DNA from 2 places in the Chromobacterium haemolyticum genome. Region 2 is predicted to be linked to the other one. Evidence: predicted binding sites of a transcription regulator. Region 2 holds the regulator's gene; the other holds the start of a gene.

Region 1 (4,209 bases), 570 kb from region 2:
CGCACCTTGCCCAACGCTCAGGTGGAGCAAGTTGCGCCCGGCAGCGCAGCCAATCCGCTGAACGTGCGCCGGGTGGAACGGCTGCTGCCGGCGGCCAAGTGGGAGTATTACTTCTCGCGCCGCGACGCCAGCTACAGCTACCAGCGCTTCCTGCAGGCCATCGCCAAGTTTCCCGCCATTTGCGACGACTACAGCGACGGCCGCGACGGTGACGCCATTTGCCGCCACAGCCTGGCCACCATGTTCGCCCACTTCGCCCAGGAAACCGGCGACCACAACCGCAGCGACACGGTGCCGGAATGGCGCCAGGGCCTGAAATATCTACGCGAGATGGGTTGCGACGAAACCGGCCCCGGCTGCGGCTACAACACCGAATGCGCCGACCCGGTGTTCAACAAGGTGTGGACCTGCGGCAAGAACGCCGATGGCAGCTGGAAGAAATACTTCGGCCGCGGCGCCAAACAGCTGTCCTACAACTACAACTACGGCCCCTTCTCCCAGGCCATGTACAACGGCGACCAGTCGGTGCTGCTGAAGAACCCGGACCTGGTGGCCTCCACCTGGCTCAATCTGACCTCGGCCACTTTCTTCTTCGTCTTCCCGCAGCCGCCGAAACCATCGATGCTGCACGTGCTGGACGGCACTTGGGTGCCCAACGCCGCGGACAAGGCCGCCGGGGCCGGCAACAACTTCGCCACCACCATCCAGATCGTCAACGCCGAGTGCGGCGGCGGCACCGAACGTCAAGCGGCGCAGAATCGCATCGACTACTACCGCCAATTCGCCAAAGATCTAGGCTGGGACTACGGCAACGAACAACTGTCCTGCGCCAATATGCAGCGCTTCAGCGCCGCCAGCTCCGCCGCCTACAACATCTATTGGGAAAAGGACTGGAAATGGGGCAATGACTACAAATGCCAGTTGGTGAATTACCAGACACCGTACAGCGCGCTGCAAGCCGGCAACTACCAGCGCTGCGTCGAGGACAACTGGAACGTCAAGCTGAAATGAAATCGGCCGGCTCCGCTCACGCGGGGCCGGCCTCGCCAACGACTCTTGTTCACCCGTGCGTCACCTCCCTGTCCATTGGCCATGTCTCGGCTCCACGATAGGTCATCACGGCTAAACGCCGCGTCAATCCGGCGGCGACCACTCTAAAAATCGCATCAAGAACCTCAGCCCCTGCGCAAAGTCCGCTGTACTTCCTGAGCCCTGCTCTTACGAGCCTGTTCAAAGTCCCGCGAGCGAGGGCGAGACAAGGCGAAAACCACTGAGAGAGCGGAGTGTGCACGTGGTACATAAGCATCTCGAAAGCGATTTCAACGCCGTATCGCCGACGCGCAGCTGATCGTAAACAGGTTCTAAAGCCCAGCGGACTTTGGACAGGGTCGCGGGCACGGCGCTTGCTTCAACCAAGCCGTCCCGTTCTCCCCGGTGCCGCAATGTCCGCCCCTCCGCCGCTGCGCCTGCTGCTGGTCAACGACCACGCCAAAACCATCGCTTCGCTGCGCCAGGCGCTGGCGCGCGCCGGCTACGCCGTCGCCGCCGAAGTGGACGGAGCCGCGGCCTTGCTGCAGGCGGTGGAAGGGCTGCGGCCCGACGTGGTGATCGTGGACACCGAATCGCCATCACGCGACACCCTGGAGCAGCTGGCGCTGCTAGGCGAAATCGCCCCGCACCCGGTGGTGATGTTCGCCGATCAGGGCGACCTGCCCACGATAGAAGCCGCGGTCCACGCCGGCGTGGCCGCCTACGTGGTGGACCAGGCCGACGCCGCGCGGCTGGCGCCCATCATCGACCTGGCCCGCGCTCGCTTCGCCGAGGATGGCAGGCTGCGGCGACGGCTGGCGGCGGCGGAACAACAGCTGGCCGAACGCAAGCTGATCGAGCGCGCCAAGGGCATTCTGATGGACAAACGCCGGCTCAGCGAAAACGACGCCTACCAGGCGCTGCGCCAGCAGGCAATGCGCGAGGGCCTACGCATCGCCGAGCTTGCCCGGCAACTGATCAAAGCAGCCGAGTTGCTGGGCTGAACCATAAGGACACTCCCATGACCGCCCCGTACCGCCTGCGCCTGGGCTATCTGCCGCTAACCGACAGCGCGCCGCTGATCGTCGCGCGCCAGCTGGGGTTGGACCGCCGCCACGGCCTGGAATTGGAACTGCTGCGCCAGCCTTCGTGGAGCGCGGTGCGCGACAAGCTGCTGGACGGCCGCCTGCACGCCGCCGCGGCGCTGTACGGCCTGGCCTACGGCATGAAACTGGGCCTCGCCGGCCCGCAAGCCGACATGGCGCTGCTGATGACGCTGAACCAAAACGGCCAGGCCATCACCCTCAGCCACCCGCTGGCCGACGCGCTGACCGCGTCGCCGGAACAGGCACTGCGCCGCCGCGTCCGTCAAGACGGCCCGCCGTTGACGCTGGCTCACACCTTCCCCGCCGGCACCCATGCCTTGTGGCTCAATTACTGGCTGGCCGCGCAAGGCCTGGACCCACGGAGCGACGCGCGCCTGGTGGTAATTCCTCCGCCGCAGATGGGCGCGGCGCTGGAAGCCGGCCAGTTGGACGGCTTTTGCGCGGGCGAGCCCTGGCACCAGCAGGCGGCGGCGCGTCAGGCCGGCCGCATCGTCGTCGTCAGCGGCGAGATCTGGCCAGGCCACCCGGAGAAAGCCCTGCTCTGCCGCCGCGATTTCGCGCAAAAAGAGCCGGCCGCCTCCGTTGCGCTGATCATGACGCTGCTGGAAGCCTGCCGCTGGCTGGAGCACAGCGAACACCGCCGCCAAGCGGCACGCTGGCTGGCGCGGCCGGAACACATTGGTCTGCCGGAAACGCTGATCGCCGCCACCCTGCCCTCGGTCGCAGCCGGCGCGACCGCGCTGCGCTTCTTCGACCAAGGCCGGGTCAACTATCCCTATCCGTCCGACGGCATCTGGTTCGTCGACCAGTTCCGGCGCTGGGGCTGGCTGCGCGGCGACGAGGACGCTCAAACCGTGGCCGCCGAGGTCAGCCAGACCCGGCTCTACCGGCAGGCGGCGGACGCGCTGGGCCTGCCGCTCCCGGCCCGGCCGCAGCACAGCGGCCGCTTGTGCGACGGTGTGGACTGGGACGGACAAGCGCGCTACCCCGCAGCCTTGGGCCTGCCTGGCTGAGAACCTTCATGCTGCAACGCACAAACACAGTGCGCGGCTGGCTCTTTTCGCACCAGCGCGGTGCGCTTTTTCCACCGCAAGCCTAGATAAAGCCAGGCTTTCCTCCACCCCATGGCTGGCACGGCGTTTGCATAAGTCAAGCCGGGCCTGGCACAAAGACGTGCCGTGCCCACCCCAAATGCTTGTCCGGCCAATGGCGGCCGGGACGGCAACGGACAACGGCGTCCGCTCCTGCTATCACCGAGGAGCGAACGCCGTTTTTATTTTGGCCGGCCCCCGGCCGCTCGCGGCACAGGAGTTTCGCATGGACCGTTCTTTCTGGCACAGCGGGCACAAGCCCACCTTGCTGTCCACCTTTCTCTATTTCGACCTCAGCTTCATGGTCTGGTACCTGCTGGGCCCGTTGCAGGTGCCCATCGCCGCGGCGCTGGGCCTGGACACTCGCGAACGCGCGCTGATGGTGGCCACCCCCATTCTGGCCGGCGCGCTGCTGCGGCTGGCCGTCGGCATGCTGGCGGACCGCATCGGCGCCAAGCGCACCGGACTGATCGCTCAGATCATCGTCATAGCCGCCCTGCTGGCCGCCTGGCGCGTCGGCCTCTCCAGCCTGGGCGGCGCGCTGCTGCTGGGCCTGTTCCTGGGCGTGGCCGGCGCCTCCTTCGCCGTGGCGCTGCCGCTGGCCTCGCGCTGGTATCCGCCGGCCCATCAGGGCACGGCGCTGGGCATCGCCGGCGCCGGCAATTCCGGCACCGTGCTGGCGGCGCTGTTCGCGCCGGCGTTGGCGCTGCACTTTGGCTGGCAGAACGTGTTCGGCCTCGCCTGCCTGCCCTTGCTGCTGGTTCTGCTGCTGTTCGCCCGGATGGCCAAGGACGCTCCCGGCTCGCCGCCGCCCAAACGCTGGGCGGATTACCTGGCGGTGCTGGGGCAGCGCGACGCCTGGTGGCTGATGCTGTTCTACGCCATCACCTTCGGCGGTTTCGCCGGCTTCGCCAGCGCGCTGCCCGGCTATTTCCACGACCAGTTCGGCTTCGACGCCAAGACCGCCGGCCTCTACACCGCCG
Region 2 (4,209 bases):
GTGGCCGAACACCTGACCGCCACCCGCTTCGACGCGCAAGGCAAGCTCAATGAACGGCTGATCGCCACCCGTATGTGGCAGTACCCGGGCAAGGACGACGCCTTCTTCGAGAACCCCGAGCTTTACCAGTACCAGCAAGGCGCGCTGCAATACCAGTTGATCGGCGACGTCGGCCGTTACAACAACAAGACCCAGCAAGCCTATTTCGACAAGAAGGCGACCATGATCCAGCCCGCCGCCGCGGACAAGCCGGAAACCAAGGTCGTCACCAGCGCCATGCACGTCGACACCGCCAAGAAAATCGCCCGCTCCGCCGCGCCCACCGTGTTCTATCACGGTAAATCGCACGGCAACTCCGTGGGCTTCGTCTATCAGCAACAGACAGGTTTGTTGAACCTGCTGTCTCACACCAAGATCATTTATGAAAAATAAGCTCCGTCTCCTGCTGGCCGGCCTGGCGCTGGCCGCCGCTTCCGTCGCCCACGCCGAACAGGCCGACCGCACCAAGCCGATGGAAATCACGAGCGACAACGGTTGCACCATGGACCAGATCAAAGGCGTGTCCACCTGCGAAGGCAATGTGGTGGTGATTCAGGGCACGCTGCGCCTGAACGCCGACAAAGTCGTCGCCACTCAGGACAAGCAAGGCCAACAGACCCTGGTGGCCACCGGCCGCATCGTCACCTTCCGCCAAAAAATGGACGGCAAAAACGAATGGGTGGAGGGCCAGTCCAGCCGCCTGGACTATAGCAGCGCCGCCAACCTCGCGGTGCTGACCGGCAACGCCCGGGTCAAGCGCGAAGGCGATCTGGTGGTGGGCAATGTGATCACCTACAACACCCAGAACGAAACCTACCAAGTGACCGGCGGCACCGCCACCGGCCCCAACAAGGGCCGCGTCACCGTGATCCTGCAGCCGAAAAACACCGCCTCGCAGCCGGCGGCGGCCAAACCCGCCAGCGGAGCCAGCAAATGACGCAAAGCGTGCTCAAGGTTGAGCGCCTGCGCAAGCGCTTCAAAAAACGCACCGTGGTCAAGGACGTGGCGCTGGAAATCGCCAGCGGCGAAGTGGTGGGCCTGCTCGGCCCCAACGGCGCCGGCAAGACCACCAGCTTCTACATGATCGTCGGCCTGATCGGCGCCGACGACGGTGAAATCCGCCTGGACGATCAGGTGATCACCCACTACCCCATCCACCAGCGCGCGCGCCTGGGCCTGGGCTACTTGCCGCAGGAAGCCTCCATTTTCCGCCGCATGACGGTGGAAGAGAACATCAGCGCCATCCTGGAAGTGTCCGGCCTCAAGGGCAAGGAACTGGAAAAAGAGCTGGACCTGCTGCTGGACGACCTCAACATCGGCCACCTGCGCGACAGCAGCGCCTTGTCGCTGTCCGGCGGCGAACGCCGCCGCGTCGAGATCGCTCGCGTGCTGGCCACCCGGCCGCGCTTCATCCTGCTGGACGAACCCTTCGCCGGCGTCGACCCGATCGCGGTGATCGACATCCAGAAAATCATCTCCTTCCTGAAGGAACGCGGCATCGGCGTGCTGATCACCGACCATAATGTCCGCGAAACCTTGCGCATCTGCGACCGCGCCTACATCATCAGCGAAGGCTCGGTGCTCGCCTCCGGCGAACCGGAAGAACTGGTCAACAACGAGAAGGTGCGCGAAGTCTACCTTGGCGAACACTTCCACCTGTAAGCGATGAAACAGACCCTTCAGCTCAAGGTATCGCAGCAGCTGACCCTGACGCCGCAGCTGCAGCAGTCGATCAAGCTGCTGCAGATGTCCACTCTCGACCTGCAGACCGAAGTCGAGCGCTTCTTGCTGGATAATCCCTTGCTTGAGCGCGGCGACGAAGCGCCGCAGGGCGAAGCGGCTGACACCACCGCCGGCCAGGAACAGGACGGCGCCGCGGAAACCCGCGACGAGGCCTCCGGCGACGACGGCGAGCGCGGCGCCGAGGCCGGCGAACTGAGCGACTGGGGCAGCGGTGGCCGCCGCGGCGACGGCGACGACGAACTGGACCCGATGCTGAACGTACCCTGTCCGGTCAGCCTGCGCGAGCACCTGCTGGCGCAACTGGGCGAAGTGGCGCTGCCCACGCGCGACCAGGCCATCGTTCAGTTGCTGATCGAAGAGCTGGACGACGACGGCTACCTGGGTCAAACGCTGGAAGACATCGCCAGCCACCTGCCGCTGGAACTGGAAATCGAAGCCGACGAACTGATGATAGGCCTGCGCCTACTGCAACAGTTCGACCCGCCCGGCGTCGGCGCGCGCTCGCTACCGGAAGCGCTGGCGCTGCAATTGCAGCGGCTGGATCCGGACGAGCCCCAGCGCGAGCTGGCGCTGGCCATCGTCCGCGACCACCTGACCTTGCTGGGCAACCGAGACTACACCCGGCTGAAAAAGCAGCTGAGCGTGGACGACGCCGCGCTGCGCGCCGCCCAGGCGCTGATTGCCCGCCTCAACCCCCGCCCCACCGCCGGTTTCGGCGCCAGCGACACCCAATACGTGATCCCCGACGTCTCGGTCAGAAAGCGCAAGGGCCGCTGGGTGGCCGCCCTGAACGGCGGCGCCGTGCCCAGGCTGCGCGTCAACCAGATGTACGCGCGGCTGCTGGCGGAAAACCGCGGCGGCAACGGCGAAATGTCCTCACGTCTGCAAGAGGCGAAATGGCTGGTGAAGAACATCCAGCAGCGATTTGACACTATCCTGAAAGTGGCGGAAGCTATCGTTGAACGGCAGCAATCGTTCTTTGAACACGGCGAAGTGGCCATGCGCCCGCTGATCCTGCGCGACATCGCGGACGAGCTGGGTTTGCATGAATCCACGGTTTCCAGAGTGACCACCCAGAAATACCTGCTCTGCCCGCGCGGCCTGTTCGAGCTCAAGTATTTCTTCGGCAGCGCGCTGGAAACCGACAGCGGCGGCGAGTGCTCCGCTACCGCGATCAAGGCGCATATCCGCAGCCTGATAGACGCCGAATCGCCGAGCAAACCGCTGTCCGACAGCGCTCTGGTCGAAGCGCTGTCCAAACAGGGAATACAAGTTGCCAGACGCACGATAGCCAAGTATCGTGAAGCCATGCAGATACCGCCGGTCAACCAACGCAAGACGTTGTGAGCCAGGCGGCGGAATACAGCGATCCGGCCGACCCGACCGGACTGTCAACACCAGAAGGAGCTAGGGTATGAACCTCAAAGTAACTGGACTGCATCTGGAAGTAACTCCCGCCCTGCGCGAATACGTTGAAACCAAAATGGAGCGCGTTACTCGACATGTCGACCATGTGATCGACATTTCCGTTACTCTGTCTGTTGATAAACTGGTGCAAAAGGCTGAAGTCAACGTGCATCTGTCCGGCAAGGACATTCACGTGGAAGCCACCGAATCCGATATGTACGCCGCCATTGATCTGTTGATCGACAAGCTGGACCGCCAAGTGCTGAAACACAAGGAAAAGCAGTCTGAACACCGTGCTCCGGCGCCTGAAGCCAGCCTGTAATCCCTTGAATTGGAAGGCGGGAGCCTGCGGGTTCCCGCTTTTCTTTGCACTTGCCCGTTTTCAGTACTATCAAGGCAACGTAGAATTGCCGGGTTTTTCTCAGCCGCATGCATAATCCAATATGAACCTCATCGGCAAAATCCTGACCCCCGAACACGTGTTGCTGGATCTCGATGTCGCCAGCAAGAAGCGTGTGTTCGAGCAGGTCGGCCTCTTGGTTGAAAATACCCGGGGCATCGCGCGCAGCGAAATCTTCGATTGCCTGTTTGCCCGCGAAAAACTCGGCTCCACCGGCCTTGGCCAGGGAGTGGCGATTCCCCATGGCCGCGCGCGCGGCCTGAAGGAAGCAATGGGCGTGTTCATCCGCCTGAAAGCGCCTATTCCGTTCGACGCCCCCGACGGCAAACCGGTGCAGTGCCTGTTTGTGCTCTTGGTGCCGGAACAGGCCACGGACCTGCACTTGCAAGTGCTGTCCGAGCTGGCGCAATTGTTCTCCAGCCGCCAGATGCGCGAGCAGATGCTGGGCATCTCCATTCGCGACGAGCTTTACCAGCTGCTCAACAATTGGGTGCCCAATGCCTAGCATCAGTGTCCGCCGGCTGTACCAGGAAAACCAGCAGAAGCTCAACCTCACCTGGGTTGCAGGAACCGGCGGCGCCGACAATATGATAGGCAACGACGAACAGCGCCCGACTCAG

What was found. The regulator sigma-54, encoded in region 2, starts transcription at its own class of promoters, with help from an activator protein. The targets are predictions, from matches to a motif close to CTGGCACGCTTCATGCTT.
Region 1: GYH29_RS07100 (ANTAR domain-containing response regulator) is a predicted target of sigma-54. The motif match lies at 1,392-1,409, and genes of this name have one in related genera.

The regions. Positions count from the first base shown of each region.
Region 1 covers NZ_AP019312.1:1,519,364-1,523,572, reverse strand. The annotation lists gene GYH29_RS07105 (glycoside hydrolase family 19 protein) at 1-1,011, shown strand, start outside; gene GYH29_RS07100 (ANTAR domain-containing response regulator) at 1,443-2,033, shown strand; gene GYH29_RS07095 (CmpA/NrtA family ABC transporter substrate-binding protein) at 2,051-3,148, shown strand; gene GYH29_RS07090 (nitrate/nitrite transporter) at 3,453-4,209, shown strand, end outside.
Region 2 covers NZ_AP019312.1:950,900-955,108, reverse strand. The annotation lists gene lptC (LPS export ABC transporter periplasmic protein LptC) at 1-432, shown strand, start outside; gene lptA (lipopolysaccharide transport periplasmic protein LptA) at 422-976, shown strand; gene lptB (LPS export ABC transporter ATP-binding protein) at 973-1,701, shown strand; gene GYH29_RS04285 (RNA polymerase factor sigma-54) at 1,705-3,129, shown strand; gene hpf (ribosome hibernation-promoting factor, HPF/YfiA family) at 3,197-3,511, shown strand; gene ptsN (PTS IIA-like nitrogen regulatory protein PtsN) at 3,633-4,094, shown strand; gene hprK (HPr(Ser) kinase/phosphatase) at 4,087-4,209, shown strand, end outside.